Regions from separate parts of the Cupriavidus basilensis genome, predicted to be linked through region 2. Evidence: riboswitches for the same ligand, from Rfam matches in the RefSeq annotation. Region 2 holds a riboswitch; the other holds the start of a gene.

Region 1 (7,582 bases), on a different replicon from region 2:
ATGAACATGGAGTCGTGGCGGGCTACCCAGCCCGCGCGCTCAGGCTTCGACGGCACCGGTGAAGACATAGCCCTCGCCTCGGACGGTACGGATCAGCGTCGGGTCGCGCGGATCGTCGCGCAGCTTCTGGCGCAGGCGCGAGACCAGCAGGTCGATGCTGCGATCGAAGACATCGAGATCGCGGCCGCGCGCCTGGTTGATCAGCAGCTCGCGATCCAGCACGCGGTTCGGGTGCTCGATAAACGCCAGCAGCAGCCGGAATTCCGCATTGGACAACGGCACCACGGTTTCCTCGCCATCCACCAGCTGGCGCAGCGTGGTGTTCAGGCGCCAGTTGCCGAAGCGCAGTTCATGGCCGCCCGCCGCCGCCGGGCGTTTCGCGCCGCCGCCCCGGACACGGCGCAGCACGGTGTGGATGCGCGCCACCAGCTCGCGCATCTCGAAGGGCTTGGTGACATAGTCGTCGGCGCCCACCTCCAGCCCGACCACGCGGTCGGCCAGTTCAGTGCGCGCGGTGAGCATGATTACCGGCAGGTCGCTGCGCTCGCGGATCTCGCGGCACAGCGTCAGGCCGTTTTCGCCGCGCAAAGAGAGGTCGAGCACCACCAGGTCGTACTCGCGCGTGGCCATGGCGGCGCGCATGGCGGCGCCGCCCTCGGCGCCGTCGGCTTCGATGCCAAAGGTGGATAGGTACTCGGCCAGCATGGCGCGGATCTGCGGATCGTCGTCGACGATCAGCAAATGAAGGGGCGAGGCGGGAGAATGGTCCATCGGGTTTCGTCGTGCTTTGCAGCGGTTCGCCGCGTCGTGCGCGGCAGGTTGGTGCGCCGGCAGGCCGTTATTGCAGCGGATTGGTGGGGCGGATCAGGGCGGCCCCGGCAAGCCGCCGCCGCCAGGGATTCACTCTACCAGCCCGGCGCGGCCGCCTGATAGGCAGGGTGTGGCCGCTTTGTACCGGGCTTGATACAAAGCGGCTCGCCGGGCGGCCCGCTTTGTACGGCATTGCTTCCGCACGCTGACCAAGCGCTCAAGCAATAGTGGGCCGGCCTTTCTAAGATGTCATGTCGTTATTTCGCCGCTTTTGTGCCTGCCAGTTCCTGACCGGCGGGCCACGGCAGCCCGGCGCCCCCGCTATGCTCGAAGCCATCGGCATCACGTTAGCAAGCCCGGGCCTCTCCCCGCATGACCTCCATGGAGAATCCTTGTGACCCAGCCCCAAGCCTTGCTGCCCCGCCTCCGCGCCTTGCTGTCCCTTGCCGTGCTGTGCGGCGCCTGCGCCTTGACGCTGCCGGCGCACGCGCTGCAGACCAGCCCGCTGGCGGATGCCGGCCCCGGCCGGCCGGCGGCGCCCACGTCGCTGCGCGACGCGCTGGCGCTTACGCCTGCCCAGGCCACCCTCTGGCAAACCGCCGTGGACGCGGCGCGGGAAGCGCATGCGCACGCGCTGGAACTGCAGGCGCGCTTTATCCGCGAGGGCGGCGGCCCTGGTCAGCCGGAGGGTCCCGGGTCGTCGCTGCGCGCCCACGCGGAGCGGGAAGACCGCCTGCGCGATGCGCTCGATAAGGATCGCCGCGCCGTGCGCGATCGCTGGATCACATTTGAAGAAAGCCTGGATGCTGGCCAGCGCAAGCGCCTGCGCGACATGCCGGAGGGCCGATTGGCGGGTTCGCCGTGGGGTGCATTCGGCCCCGGCCCCCACCCCTTCCCCGGCGGCATGGCAGGCCCGATGCCCGGCCGCGGACCAGCGCCCATGCCATGCGCCTTCGGCGCGAACGGCCCATTCGGCGTACCCGGCGCTGCGGGGCCTCACCAACAAGGAACGCCAGATGCCTGGTAAGCCCCTCGACCACGCGAGCTCGATAACTGCTAACGGCGGCCGCTGCCGCTTCCGCGGCGGTGTACTGGGCATCGCGCGCGCCTGACGGCCACGGGATCTGGCGGATTCCCTAAAAAAAACGCCCCCGGACCCAAGTGCGGAGGCGCAGAACAGGGAAGAAGTCGGGCGTGCTGCCCGGCCACGCCAATCCGAAGGGACGGAACAGCGCGGCGCCTGGTCCAAACCTCGGGCCAGGCACCGGCGATGTTAGTCAGACATCGGGCGGGGGTCATGTCCCGCTTGTAGGCTAATGTATCGACTTTGTACGATTGGCACCGGGATGGGGCACGCAACACCCGCCGGGGCCGGTCATGCCGAGGTCTTGCCTGGCGTTCCCAGCAAGGCCTTGAGGCCGGCCAGGCGGTCCTTGGGGCTCATGGTGGGCGTTTCGTCCTTGATCGCGGGGGCCTCTTCGAGCTTCATCTCGCCGATAAAGCGCGAGGGCTCGCAAGAGTAGGTGTCGCGGGCGCGCTTGCGCTTCTTGCACCAGCTCAGGTGCAGGCTGCGCTGCGCGCGTGTGATGCCGACATACATCAGGCGGCGCTCTTCCTCGATCTTCTCGTCGCTCATGTCTTCGTCTTCGCGGCAGTGGGGCAGGATGCCCTCTTCCACCCCGACCAGGAACACGTGCGGGTACTCCAGCCCCTTGGAGGCGTGCAGCGTCGACAGGCGCACCGCGTCGGGATCCTCCTCGCGGCCTTCGAGCATGCTCATCAGCGCCACCGTCTGGGTCAGCTCCAGCAGGTTCTTGCCCTCGTCGCCAAAGCCATCGGCAGTGTCGAAGCCGGTGGCCTCCTCGCCCTCGCCCGTGGCCTCGGGCTTGGTGCCCTTGCGCTTGAGCCAGTCGAGGAATTCCAGCGTGTTGGTCCAGCGCGACTGGGCCTGGCGCTCGTCGAAGGTGTCGTACAGGTAGGCCTCGTAATGAATGCCTTCCATCATGTCGTCGAGCACCTGGGTGGCGGGATCGCTGGCCGCGCGCCCGGCCAGGCGCACCATGGCTTCGCAAAACACCCGCAGCGGCTCCAGCTGGCGCGGCTGGAGCTTGCCTTCGATGCCGCCCATCATGGCCGCCTCGAACAACGACACCTTGGCCTGGCCGGCGAAGGTGCCAAGCACTTCCAGCGTGGTGTTGCCCACGCCGCGCTTGGGCGTGGTGATGGCGCGGATGAAGGCGGGATCGTCGTCCGGGTTGGCGATCAGGCGCAGGTAGGCGCAGATGTCCTTGATCTCGGCCTTGTCAAAGAAGCTCTGCCCGCCCGAGAGCACATAGGGAATGCGCTCGCGGCGCAGGATCTGCTCGAACAGCCGCGCCTGGTGGTTGCCGCGGTACAGGATGGCGTAGTCGCGGAACTGCGCGCGCCGCTCGAACTTGTGGGCCGACAGGCGGAACACGACCGACTCCGCCTCGTGCTCCTCATCGTTCATCGGGTTGACGGCAATGGGGTCGCCCATGCCGTGCTCGCTCCACAGCTTCTTGTCGAACAGCTTGGGATTGTTGGAGATGACCGCGTTGGCCGCCTCCAGGATGCGCACGGTGGAGCGGTAGTTCTGCTCCAGCTTGACCACCTTGAGGTCAGGGAAATCGGTCTGCAGCAGCTTGAGGTTGTCCAGCGTGGCGCCGCGCCAGCCATAGATGGCCTGGTCGTCGTCACCCACCGCGGTGAAAGCCGGCGCGCGCAGGTGCGAGCCACCGGCGAGCTGCTTGAGCAACTGGTACTGGCAGGCGTTGGTGTCCTGGTACTCGTCCACCAGGAAGTAGCGCAGCCGGTTCTGCCAGCGCAGGCGCACCTCTTCGTTGCGCGCGAACAGCTCCGCCGGCAGGCGGATCAGGTCGTCGAAGTCCACTGCCTGGTAGGCATGCAGCGTCGCCACGTAGTTGCGGTAGATCAGCGCCGCCTGGTGATCGTCGGGGTTGTCGGCCTGGGCGATGGCGGTCTCGGGATCGACCATGCCGTTCTTCCACAGCGAGATGGTGCTCTGCACGCTGCGGATCAGCTTCTTGTCAGTGGAGGCGAGTTGCTCCTGCACCATGCCAAAGCAATCGTCCGAGTCCATGATGGAAAAGCGCGGCTTCAGGCCCACGTGCTCGGCCTCGGCGCGCAGGATCTGCACGCCCAGCGAGTGGAAGGTGCTCACCGTGATCTGCTTGATGGGAATGCGCTTGCCCTCGCGCGTGGTCTTGCCTTCCATCAGCTTGGCGATCCGCTCCTGCATCTCCTTGGCGGCCTTGTTGGTGAAGGTCACCGCGGCGATGTGCTTGGGCTGGAAGCCCTTGTCCTCGATCAGGTGGGCGATTTTCTGCGTGATCACCCGAGTCTTGCCCGAGCCGGCGCCGGCGAGCACCAGGCAGGGGCCGTCGAGGTAGCGAACGGCTTCGGATTGGGCAGGGTTGAGTCCGTGGGTCATGCGAGGGCTGGTGAGGGCTGGTGGTGGTGCTGGGTGGCGGGATGGCCGGCAAGGCGGGCGCGGGCTTTTGCGCATGGCAAAGGCAGCACATGCACGGGCGCGGCCAAGGCCACGGGTGAAGCCTGTGGCACAGCAAAAGCCATCGGAGCCGCAGATGTTAACACGCCGGCCAGCCGGCCCGCGGCTGCCCCCGGGCTGGCGCGCGAGCGCGTTGACAAGCCCCCGAGGCTGGCTGTAGAGTCGCGCCATCCGACCGGGAGAGCGCGCAGATCTTGCGCCGCCGAAGGGGTATCACCCGAAAACTCTCAGGCACCATGGACTGGTTGGATCGGCTTGCAACATGCACACGATGCACGCCGTACTCTGGAGAGCGGCACCCGCCACTGATCGATTCCGTCGACAGCCTTGGTGAGCGTGCCCACCGAAGGGGCGCGCAAGGTTTGGATTTCCGGCAGTTCAATTGGAATCCCGCCTTGTAATCTCTCAGGTATCGAGGACAGAGGGGTCATCCGCCGCAGCGGATCTGGCAGCGCCATGGCGCGCCGAATCCTGCGGCGGATGGCCCTTTTTCGTTTTCGAACCGAGATTTGCCTTCCCCCGAGGATTCCATGACGCTCCAGGCCACGCCCCTCAACGCCATCCACCGCGCACTCGGCGCCCGCATGGTCGACTTTGGCGGCTGGGACATGCCGGTCAACTACGGCTCCCAGATCGAGGAACACCATGCCGTGCGCAGCGATGCCGGCATGTTCGACGTCTCGCACATGTGCGTGGTCGACCTCAAGGGCGCCAATGTGCGCCCCTTCCTGCGCGGCCTTCTGGCCAACAACGTCGACAAGCTGCAAACGCCGGGCAAGGCGCTGTACTCCTGCATGCTGGATGAGAAGGGTGGCGTCATCGACGACCTGATCGTCTATTTCTTCGCCGAGGACTACTTCCGCCTGGTGGTGAACGCCGGCACCGCCAACAACGATATCGAATGGATCGCCGCGCGCAACGCCGCCACCAATAGCGGCGTGCGCATCACGCCGCGCCGCCACGACAATGCGCCCGACGGCGTGGACCCGCTGGCCATCGTTGCGGTGCAGGGCCCGAATGCCCGCGCCAAGGTGTGGAGCGCCTTCCCCTCGACGCAACCCAGCGAAGCCCTGAAGCCGTTCAACGCCGTCGTGGTGCAGGACCCCGCCCTTGGCGAAGTCATGGTGGCACGCACCGGCTACACCGGCGAAGACGGGTTCGAGCTGGTGGTGCCAGCCGAGAACGTGGCCGGCCTGTGGGAAAAGCTGATCGCCGAGGGCGTGCGCCCGGCGGGCCTGGGCGCGCGCGACACGCTGCGCCTGGAGGCCGGCATGAACCTGTACGGCCAGGACATGGATATCCACACCTCGCCGCTCAACGCCGGCCTGGGCTGGACCGTGGACCTGCAAAGCGAACGCGACTTCACCGGCAAGGCGGCCCTGGTCGCCGGCGGCAAGACCCAGCAGTTCGTCGGGCTGATCCTGCGCCCGGCCAACGGAAAAGCGGGCGGCGTGCTGCGCGCCCACCAGAAGGTCATCACCCCTGCTGGCGAAGGCGAAATCACCAGCGGCACCTTCAGCCCCTCGCTGTCCCAATCCATCGCTTTTGCCCGCCTGCCGCTCGACGTTGCGCTCGGCGCCGAGGTGCAGGTCGAGATCCGCGACCGCAAACTCGCCGCGACTGTGGTTAAACTGCCGTTTGTGCGCAATGGCAAGGCACTCGTGAGCTGAACGCTCGCACCGGTCACAGCGCGCCCGCCGGCGGTTACCCCGTCGAACATCGACACCCCCCGGCGGGCGCTGAATAACAAATTGAATCTGGAGCAATCCCATGAATTTCCCCGCCGACCTGAAATACACCGAGTCCCATGAGTGGGTGCGCGTCGAAGCCGACGGCACGCTGACCATCGGCATCACCGACCACGCGCAGGACGCGCTGGGCGACATCGTCTTCCTGGAACTGCCGGAAGTGGGCAAGTCGGTCGGCGCCGGCGACGCGCTGGCCGTGGTGGAGTCGGTCAAGGCCGCATCCGACATCTACGCTCCGGTGGCAGGCGAAGTGATCGCCATCAACGACGCCGCCGCCGCCTCGCCGGAAAGCGTCAATGCCGACGCCTTCGACGCCTGGCTGTTCAAGCTCAAGCCGGCCAACAGCGACGACGTGAACGGCCTGATGTCGGCCGACGCCTATAAGGCCAACGTCGGCGCCTGATGCCAGATCGTCATTCCCGCGCCACGGGAATGACGGATAAAGACTGCCGCGACGCGGACCGGGCCGACCACCCGCCGCACCGCTTCCACGAGATTCTTGCCATGAACGCCCCCCTGCCCATGACTGCCGCCCAAGTTGCCCGGCCCACGCTGGCCGAACTGGAGGCGCGCGACGCCTTCGCCTCCCGCCATATCGGCCCCGATGCCGCCGAGCAACAGCACATGCTCAAGGTGCTCGGCTATGACAACCGCGCCGCGCTGATCGACGCCGTCATCCCCGCTGCCATCCGCCGCCGCGACGGCATGCCGCTGGGCGAGTTCACCGCGCCGCTGACCGAGGAAGCCGCGCTGGCCAAGCTGCGTGGGCTGGCCAGCAAGAACCGCGTGCTCAAGAGCTTTATCGGCCAGGGCTACTACAACACGCTGACACCGGGCGTGGTGCTGCGCAATATCTTCGAGAACCCGGCCTGGTACACCGCCTACACGCCCTACCAGCCCGAGATCTCCCAGGGCCGCCTGGAAGCCATGCTGAACTTCCAGCAGATGGTGACCGACCTGACCGGCCTGGACATCGCCAATGCGTCGATGCTGGATGAAGGCACGGCGGCGGCCGAAGCCATGACGCTGCTGCAGCGCGTCAACAAGCACGCCTCCACCACCTTCTATGTCGCGGACGACGTGCTGCCGCAAACGCTGGAAGTGGTACGCACCCGCGCGCTGCCGCTGGGCATCGAAGTCAAGGTTGGCCCCGCCGCCGAAGCGGCCGGCGCCCATGCCTTCGGCGTGCTGCTGCAGTACCCCGGCGTGAACGGCGATGTGGCCGACTACCGCGCCATCGCCGACGCGGTGCACGCTGCCGGCGGCCTGGTGGTGGCTGCCGCCGACCTGCTGGCGCTGACCCTGATCGCCGCGCCCGGAGAGTGGGGCGCCGACGTGGCGGTGGGCAACTCGCAACGCTTTGGCGTGCCGCTCGGCTTTGGCGGCCCGCACGCCGGCTACATGGCGGTCAAGGATGCCTTCAAGCGCTCCATGCCCGGCCGCCTGGTGGGCGTGACCATCGACGCGCAAGGCA
Region 2 (7,582 bases):
GCGCTGCGCAGCCCCAGGATGCGCGAGCGGCCTAGTTCCGCGCTGGTGCGCTCGATAAAGGTGCGGGAAATCTCCAGCAGGATGAAATCGAAATAGCCATAAAAATCGGCTTTATAGTCTTCAAGGAAATTCCGGATATAAATGGAATTCCTTTCAAACTCGTGGGTGCTCGCGCGGCCCTCATGAAACACCCGGCGGCGATGTCCGGTGCACAGCGAAACCCCAACCAGAAAGCCACGATTCGACGCCGCAGTGATAACCTGGCTCGCCTTCTCGCCGGGCGAGCTTTTGCGGAAAAACTGGATATCGCTGCCGGCGAGCTTCTGATCCCTGGAGAGCTTCTCCGCGGCGCACCCGAATGCGTCAATCGATACCGGGGCTGCGAGCGAGATGGAGGCATTGGCGTTGACGGACATGATCTCACACGGGAATAAACCACCACCATGAAAACCCACGCCGCGGCAGCAGCGGCTGACCAAGAATAGCAGAGCTTGCATGCCGCTCGCGTGAAACCTTGGATGATACGGGTCGAGTGACGCAAACGCCAGTAGCCTGCTGAAAACGAAGGGCACGCGATGCCTTCTGTATAATTCAGACTCTTTCAGGCAAGTCTCCCTTATCAAGCGGCGTGCCGATCACGCGGCATCGCCAATAGTCCGACTGACTATAGAGCACACGCCGGCAAGATCGCCCCCTGGCGCTCCGATCGACTCCCATCTCGATCTCCGCGCGGCCGCCCAACATCCTGATCGTCGCCCCCGGTCATCGACCGTCTGACGCGTCATGGCAATCCACGCGAACCCGCGCGATTGCCGGCCCGGCAAGCCGATCAGTAAGGATCTATCTCTTTCTATGAGCAAACTCCCCAGGCTCGTGCTGAGCCTTGTGCTGGTTGCGCTATTGCACCTGATCCCCACCGCGCTCCCGGCCGCAGCCGCCGACACCACCATGAATGCGGATGCGCCCGCCGGCAGGCCGCCATCGCGCGCGGATGCCGTTGCCGAGCTGAAACGGCTCCAGACCGAGCAGGACCGCATCAAGCAACTGGCGTCGTCGCCCACCAGCGGCACGCAGCTCGAAGGGCTGGATGACGCCATCCACCAGTTGGCAGGCGACGTCGACAAGCTGAGCGCGGCGCTCACGCCCCAGCGTGCGCAGCTACAGGCACAGCTCGACGTGCTCGGGCCGCCACCCGCCGCCGGCACCACACCGGAGGCAGCCGCAGTCGCACAGCAGCGGGCAGACCTGAACGCGCGCAAGGCGCAACTGGACAGCGGACTGAAGCAAGTGGCCGAGGTCAAGGGCAATGTGACCAACCTGACCGAGCAGATCGCCAAGCTGCAGCGCAGCCGATTGAAGAACCAGCTCGCGCTGCGCTCGGCCAGCATTCTCGGCACGGCATTCTGGGAGCCGTTGTTCGCGCCAAGCCAGGAGGACCAGCAGCGGCTAAACGCGTTCATGGGGCAAGTTACCCCGTTGTGGGACCTGGCCTGGCAACCCGGGCGGCAGGCAATCACCGCCCTGCTTCTGCTGCTTGCGATCGGCGCCTGGACCGTCGGCCGACGGCTGATCGAGCGGGCGCTGGCATGGTTCTGCCTGACGCGCTTGCCCGAGAGCCGGCTGCGGCGCAGCGCGCTCGCGCTTGCCACGGTACTCGCGACGGTTGCGGCGACCGCCATCGCGGTACAGGTTGTGTGTTTTGCTTTCGCCCCGCACTATGAACTACCAGCTCAGGTACAGGACCTGATCAGCGAACTCGGCAAGCTGACGCTGACAAGCGCGCTGATCGCGGGCCTGGGACGGGCATTGCTGTGCACGCGCCATCCCTCATGGCGCGTGCCCGCGCTCGCCGACAAGGTCGCGCTGGCGATGCGTCCGTTCCCTAGTGTCCTCGCTGGCCTGCTGCTGATCGCCGGCACACTCGAGCAACTCAACCGGACCGCGGACACAAGCCTGCAGGTGACCTTGCTAGGCCGCGGCCTGGTGTCGCTTGTGGTGGTGCTGACGATAGGCGCGGCGCTGCTGCGCGCCAACCGCGTGCGCACGAAGCTCGCCGCGGCGGGCGAGCGGCCTGAAGCGCGCTCCACCTTTGCCGGCCTGATCCACGCTGGCGTAACGGTGACGGTCGTCGCCTCGCTGATGGCGCTGCTGATCGGCTACATCACGTTCGCCCGCTTCCTGACCTACGAGCTTGTCTGGATCGACATCGTCCTGTGCAGCCTGTACCTGTTGACGCAATTGACCCGCGACGTCTGCGAAAGCGTGTTCAGCGCGCACCATCCAAGCGGCAAGGTCATCAAGCAGTTGTTCGGACTCGGGGACAGCCATCTCGCGCAGGCGTCGACGGTGCTCTCGGGGATCGGCACCAGCCTGCTCCTCCTGGTGGCCGTCATCGCGCTGCTGACCGGCGGCTTCGGCACCACGCCGAGCGACCTGCTCAACAGCCTGCTGTCGATGCTCGGCGGCGAGCGGCTGCGCAGCCTCAACATCATGCCCGACCGCATCCTGAACGCGGTCATCGCGCTCTCGGTCGGCACCTACCTGCTGCGCTCGGTGCGGCGCTGGCTGGACGCGGAACTCCTGCCCAAGGTCTGCATGGAAGCGGGCCTGCGCGCTTCGCTCATCACGCTGTTCAGCAACATCGGCTATGTGCTGATCGTATTGCTGACGCTGTCGCTGCTCGGCGTCAGATGGGAAAACCTGGCCTGGATCGTCAGTGCGCTGTCCGTTGGCATTGGCTTCGGCCTGCAGGAGATCGTCAAGAATTTCGTGTCGGGGCTCATCCTGCTGACCGAGCGCCCGGTGAAGGTCGGCGACATGGTGAGCATCGGCGGCGTGGAGGGCGACATCAAGCGCATCAACGTGCGCGCGACGGAGATCCTGCTGGGCGACCGCTCGACCGTGATCGTGCCCAACTCGCAGCTGATCTCGCAGAACCTGCGCAACGTGACGATGAGCAACAGCACGCAAGGCGTGGCGACGCTGCTGCTCACCTTCCCGTTGAACATCGATCCCGAGCAGGTGCGCGAACTGCTGCTCGACTCCTATCGGGAAAATGAGGCCATTCTCGACAAGCCCGCGCCATCCGTCACGTTCAGCCAGCTGGCGCCGAACGGGATCACGCTTAGCGTGACGGGCTACGTAGGCAGCCCGCGGATCGCCACCGCGACCAAGAGCGACCTGCTGTTCGAGATACTGAAGCGGCTGCGCGCGGCCGATATCTCGCTGTCGGTCCCGCAGACCTTGCGGGTGGAGAATATGGCCGCGCTTGGCGGGTAACGCGTCCGGCCCCTTACGGAGTCACCAGCGCCACCGCGTCCTGCACGCCATGTGCACGCCGGGCGCCCATGGCCTGCTGCACCACATCGCCGATCATGTCCGCGGTGACCGCCGACAGCGTCCACCCCAGGTGGCCGTGGCCGGTGTTGTAGAACACGCAGGACGCACGGCCCCGGCCCACGCGCGGCAGCATGGTAGGCATCATCGGCCGCAGTCCGGCCCAGGGCACCACGCTGCGCGTGCTGACACCGGGGAAGCACTGGTTGACCCACTCCACCAGCGGACGGATGCGGTCAGCGCGGATGTCGCGGTTGTAGCCGTTGAACTCCGCCGTGCCCGCCACCCGGAAGCGGTCAACGCCCAGGCGGCTGGTGACCAGCTTGGTCTCGTCGTCGAGCAGGCTCACGACGGGCGCGGCCACCTGGCTTTGCGCATCGTTCAGGTTGACGGTGATCGAATAGCCCTTGACCGGATAGATATTGACGCGATCGCCAAGGCTGGCCGCCAGCGCCCGGCTGGCCGTGCCGGCACAGACGACCACGCCGTCGAACACGCGCGATTCGGCCTGCTGGCCGTCGCTGCTGACGATGGTGACCTGCCGGCCATCGGTGCTGACCGACTGGACATCCTGGTTGTACAGGCAACGCACGCCCAGGCGGTCGATGGCCGTGGCCATGCCGCTGGTGAACTTGTGGATGTCGCCAGTGGCGTCGCTCTGGGTGAAATAGCCACCGTAGTACTGACCGGCCAGGGTCGGCTCGATCGCGCGCATTTCTTCCGGCGTGACGGCGTGGCGCTCCAGCCCGCCCTCGGCCAGCAGCTTCGACACCCTGCCTGCATGCTCGAAGCCCGCCTTGTCGCGATAGATATGGAGGATGCCTTCCTTCTTCAAGTCGAAATCGATGCCTTCGGCCGCCGCCCAGGAGAACAGGTGGTCGCGCGCGGCAATCGCCAGGCGCGTGGTCTCGACGGTGTTCTTGCGGTAATGGGGAATAGCGGCGATGAACTCGGCGAACCAGGACAGCTTGTGCCAGCTCGGGCGCGGATTGACCAGCAGCGGCGCATCGCTCTTGAGCATCCACTTGATGCCCTTGAGGATGGTGGACCAGTGTGTCCAGACTTCAGCATTGGAAGCGGAAAGCTGGCCGCCATTGGCGAACGAGGTTTCCATGGCGGCATAGCGGTGTTTTTCGAGCAGGGTGACCGAGAAACCGCGTTTGGCGAGCGCGTAGGCAGTGGTCACGCCGGTGATGCCACCACCGATAACGGCAATTGATTTCATCTCTATGGTTCCAGGACGTCGAGTGGGAGCCTCCTGCGCGGCATGCGCAAAAGACGCCCCCTCTGTCCTTGACCTGAGAGATTCACGATACGCCACTTTGGGAGTGGCGGGGATCGCTTGCTCCTTCGGTACCGCCGGCTGACGAGCGCCGGGGTTCTTCAGAGTTCAAACGTGATACCGGTCCTTTTGCCTGAGAGTTTCCGGGGCGGTTGCTCCTTCGGCGCTGCCCGGCGCATGGCCAGGCAGTCTCTCCCGATATCAACTTTGCATGATGCCCCCGGGCAATACCAGGTGACATGGCTCGGAACTTTAGCACTAGTCTGACTGCCTGGGGAATTTCCCTGCGGGCTCAGGCCGGGAATATCAGCGGGCTGGAACCGGGGCGAGCGACGCGTGCGGCGTGGCGGTACGTTGCTCGGCCTTGTGCACCATGGTGTAGGCGTAGTCCACGCCCATGCCGTAAGCGCCCGAATGTTCCTTGACCAGCTTCATCACGGCGTCATAGCTGTCGCGGTGCGCCCAGTCGCGCTGCCATTCGAGCAGCACCTGCTGCCAGGTCACCGGCACCACGCCGGCCTGCACCATGCGCTGCATGGCGTAGTCGTGCGCTTCCTTGCTGGTGCCGCCGGAAGCGTCGGCCACCATGTAGATCTCGTAGTCGCTGTCGTGCATCGCCGACAGCGCGAAGGTGGTGTTGCAGACCTCGGTCCACAGGCCGGCCACGATGATCTTCTTGCGGCCGTTGGCGGCCAGCGCGTCGCGCACCTTCTGGTCGTCCCACGAGTTCATCGAGGTGCGTTCCAGCGTCTGCTGGCCGGGGAATACGTCGAGCAGTTCGGGGTAGGTATAGCCGGAGAAAGACTCGCTCTCCACCGTGGTGATGGTGGTGGGAATATTGAAGATCCTGGCCGCCTTGGCCAGGCCAACCGCGTTGTTCTTCATTGCCTGGCGGTCCATCGACTGCACGCCGAAGGCCATCTGCGGCTGGTGGTCGATGAAGATCAGCTGGCTGTTTTGCGGGGTCAGGACTTCGAGCTTGGCGTTGGTCATGATTTCTCTCCTTGGCTACCTGGTTGAATTATTTAGAACGTCGTCTTTGGCATCGATCCGTCCATGGGTTGAACTTTATGGCAGCGCGGGCTGACGATGTGATGAGTTAGTCGGACAACTTGTTCAATTTTATTGATTGATATTCGATGGGAGTCGGCAGCAGCTAAACGGTGGGCGGTCGCGTTGGCTCTCGCGACACCCAAGCAGTCATCTTCAGTACCGGCCGCCGCATAGGGAGCAAAGGCAAAATGCCCGACTGCTCGATGGCGGCTTGAATTGCGATGGCGAACTGGGGGCAATAAAGTCAGCCGACGATATGACTTGAGGTGCGCCTCGAACCACTCCACGAACACCGCCAGTCCTCGCGAAGACCTCTATTGGGCCGCCCCGGGGCGACGCATATCGTCAAAGTTGTAAAGGCTAGAGCTTTTGCCTCGGAGTCCGCAGGGAGAGGGCCGCGCGCCGAGCAAGCGAATGGGGCATGATCCCCCTGCGCTCTCTTTTTACTGCAGCTCGATCTTCGCGATCGCTGCCAGCCGCTTCCAGCGCGCGATTTCTTCCTTCTGGTAGTCGCGCAGTTCCGCCGGCGTGGAGAGGATCAGCGAGGTGGACTGGCGCTGGTAATACTCCTTGACGTCGTCGGCGGCGCCGGCCTGGGCGAACAGTTCGCCCAGGCGTTGTGCAATGGGCGCAGGTGTCTTGGCGGAGACCGCCGCTGCCACCCAGTTGTAGGCCAGGAAGTCCGGCACGCCGGCTTCGGCCGCGCTTGGCACACCCGGCAGTAGCGGCGAACGCTGGGCCGCGGTGTAAGCCAGCGCGCGCACCTTGCCGCCCTTGACCAGCTCAATCGCGCCGCTGGCATCCACCACGGCGAAGTCCACGTTGGCGGCCATCACGCCGTTGATCGCGTCGCCGGCGCCCTTGTAAGGCACGGCAGTGGTCTTCATGCGGCTTTGCTCGTTCAGCCATTCGCTGTAGAGCGTGTACGACACCGAGCCGGTGCCGTAGTTGAGCGCGCCGGGCCGCTTGCGCGCGTCCTCCACCAGCGCCTTGAACGTGTGATACGGCGAGCTGGCCGGCACGATGATCAGGCATGGCCCGCGCGACAACAGCGTGATGGGCGTGAAGTCAGTCAGCGGATCGTAAGGCAGCTTGCGGAAGGTGGCGGCATTGGTGGACAGCGTGGAGTTGCTGCCGATAAAGACCGTGTATCCGTCGGCCGGCGCACTGAGCAGCGTCTGCACGCCGATAAAGCCGTTGCCACCCGGCTTGTTCTCCACCACCACGCCCTGCCCCGTCAGCTCGCCGATCTTCTTGGCGAACATGCGGGCGGTCATGTCGGTACCGCTGCCGGACGGGAACGGCACGATAAAGCGGATCGGGCGGCTGGGAAATGCCTGCGGCTGCGCCAGCGCGGCGAACGGCGCGCCTGCCAGGCTAGCTGTGAAGACGGTGCCAGCCAGGACAGCGAAGCGGCGCCGGGAACAGTTCACGGTTCGGGTCATGTTGTCTCCTTGGTCTTGCGCCTGGCAGTGGGTTCCGCCAGTGCGGGTGCGTCTGTGTTTCCGTGGTTCAGTGATTCCGTGGTTCGCTTTGGCGGCGGGCTAACGCTTGAGGCCAAGCAGATCCCGCGCGATCACCCATCGGTGCACTTCGGACGGGCCTTCGTAGATGCGCATCAACCGCGTCTCGTTGGCCATCTGCTGCAACGGCATTTCCTTGGTCATGCCCATCGCGCCAAAGGCCTGCATGGCGTGGTCGATCACGTCCCAGGCCATCTCGGTGGCGAATACCTTGATCATCGAGACCTGGGTACGCGCCTCGTCGCCGGCGTCAATGCGTGCCGCGGCCTCGTAAGTCATCAGGCGACAGGCGTGGATGCGGGTGGCGGCATCGGCCACCCACCACTGGATTGCCTGCCGGTCCGCCAGCGCGGCGCCGAAGGTGCGGCGCTGCGGCGCGTACTCGCAC

Evidence for each region. A riboswitch is a leader RNA that binds a small molecule or an ion and turns the genes downstream of it on or off. The one in region 2 is predicted to bind glycine.
Region 1: another riboswitch for glycine. It lies ahead of gcvT (glycine cleavage system aminomethyltransferase GcvT); the one in region 2 lies ahead of F7R26_RS31925 (D-amino acid dehydrogenase).

What each region holds. Positions count from the first base shown of each region.
Region 1 is NZ_CP062803.1:4,313,022-4,320,603, forward strand. It holds gene F7R26_RS19880 (ATP-binding protein) at 1-68, opposite strand, end outside; gene F7R26_RS19885 (response regulator) at 40-771, opposite strand; gene F7R26_RS19890 (hypothetical protein) at 1,205-1,837, shown strand; gene F7R26_RS19895 (UvrD-helicase domain-containing protein) at 2,186-4,282, opposite strand; glycine riboswitch at 4,527-4,614, shown strand; glycine riboswitch at 4,636-4,792, shown strand; gene gcvT (glycine cleavage system aminomethyltransferase GcvT) at 4,891-6,030, shown strand; gene gcvH (glycine cleavage system protein GcvH) at 6,131-6,511, shown strand; gene gcvP (aminomethyl-transferring glycine dehydrogenase) at 6,613-7,582, shown strand, end outside.
Region 2 is NZ_CP062804.1:2,464,372-2,471,953, forward strand. It holds gene F7R26_RS31915 (helix-turn-helix domain-containing protein) at 1-416, opposite strand, end outside; gene F7R26_RS31920 (DUF3772 domain-containing protein) at 853-3,279, shown strand; gene F7R26_RS31925 (D-amino acid dehydrogenase) at 3,293-4,561, opposite strand; glycine riboswitch at 4,730-4,826, opposite strand; gene F7R26_RS31930 (hydrolase) at 4,925-5,611, opposite strand; gene F7R26_RS31935 (Bug family tripartite tricarboxylate transporter substrate binding protein) at 6,115-7,116, opposite strand; gene F7R26_RS31940 (acyl-CoA dehydrogenase family protein) at 7,216-7,582, opposite strand, start outside.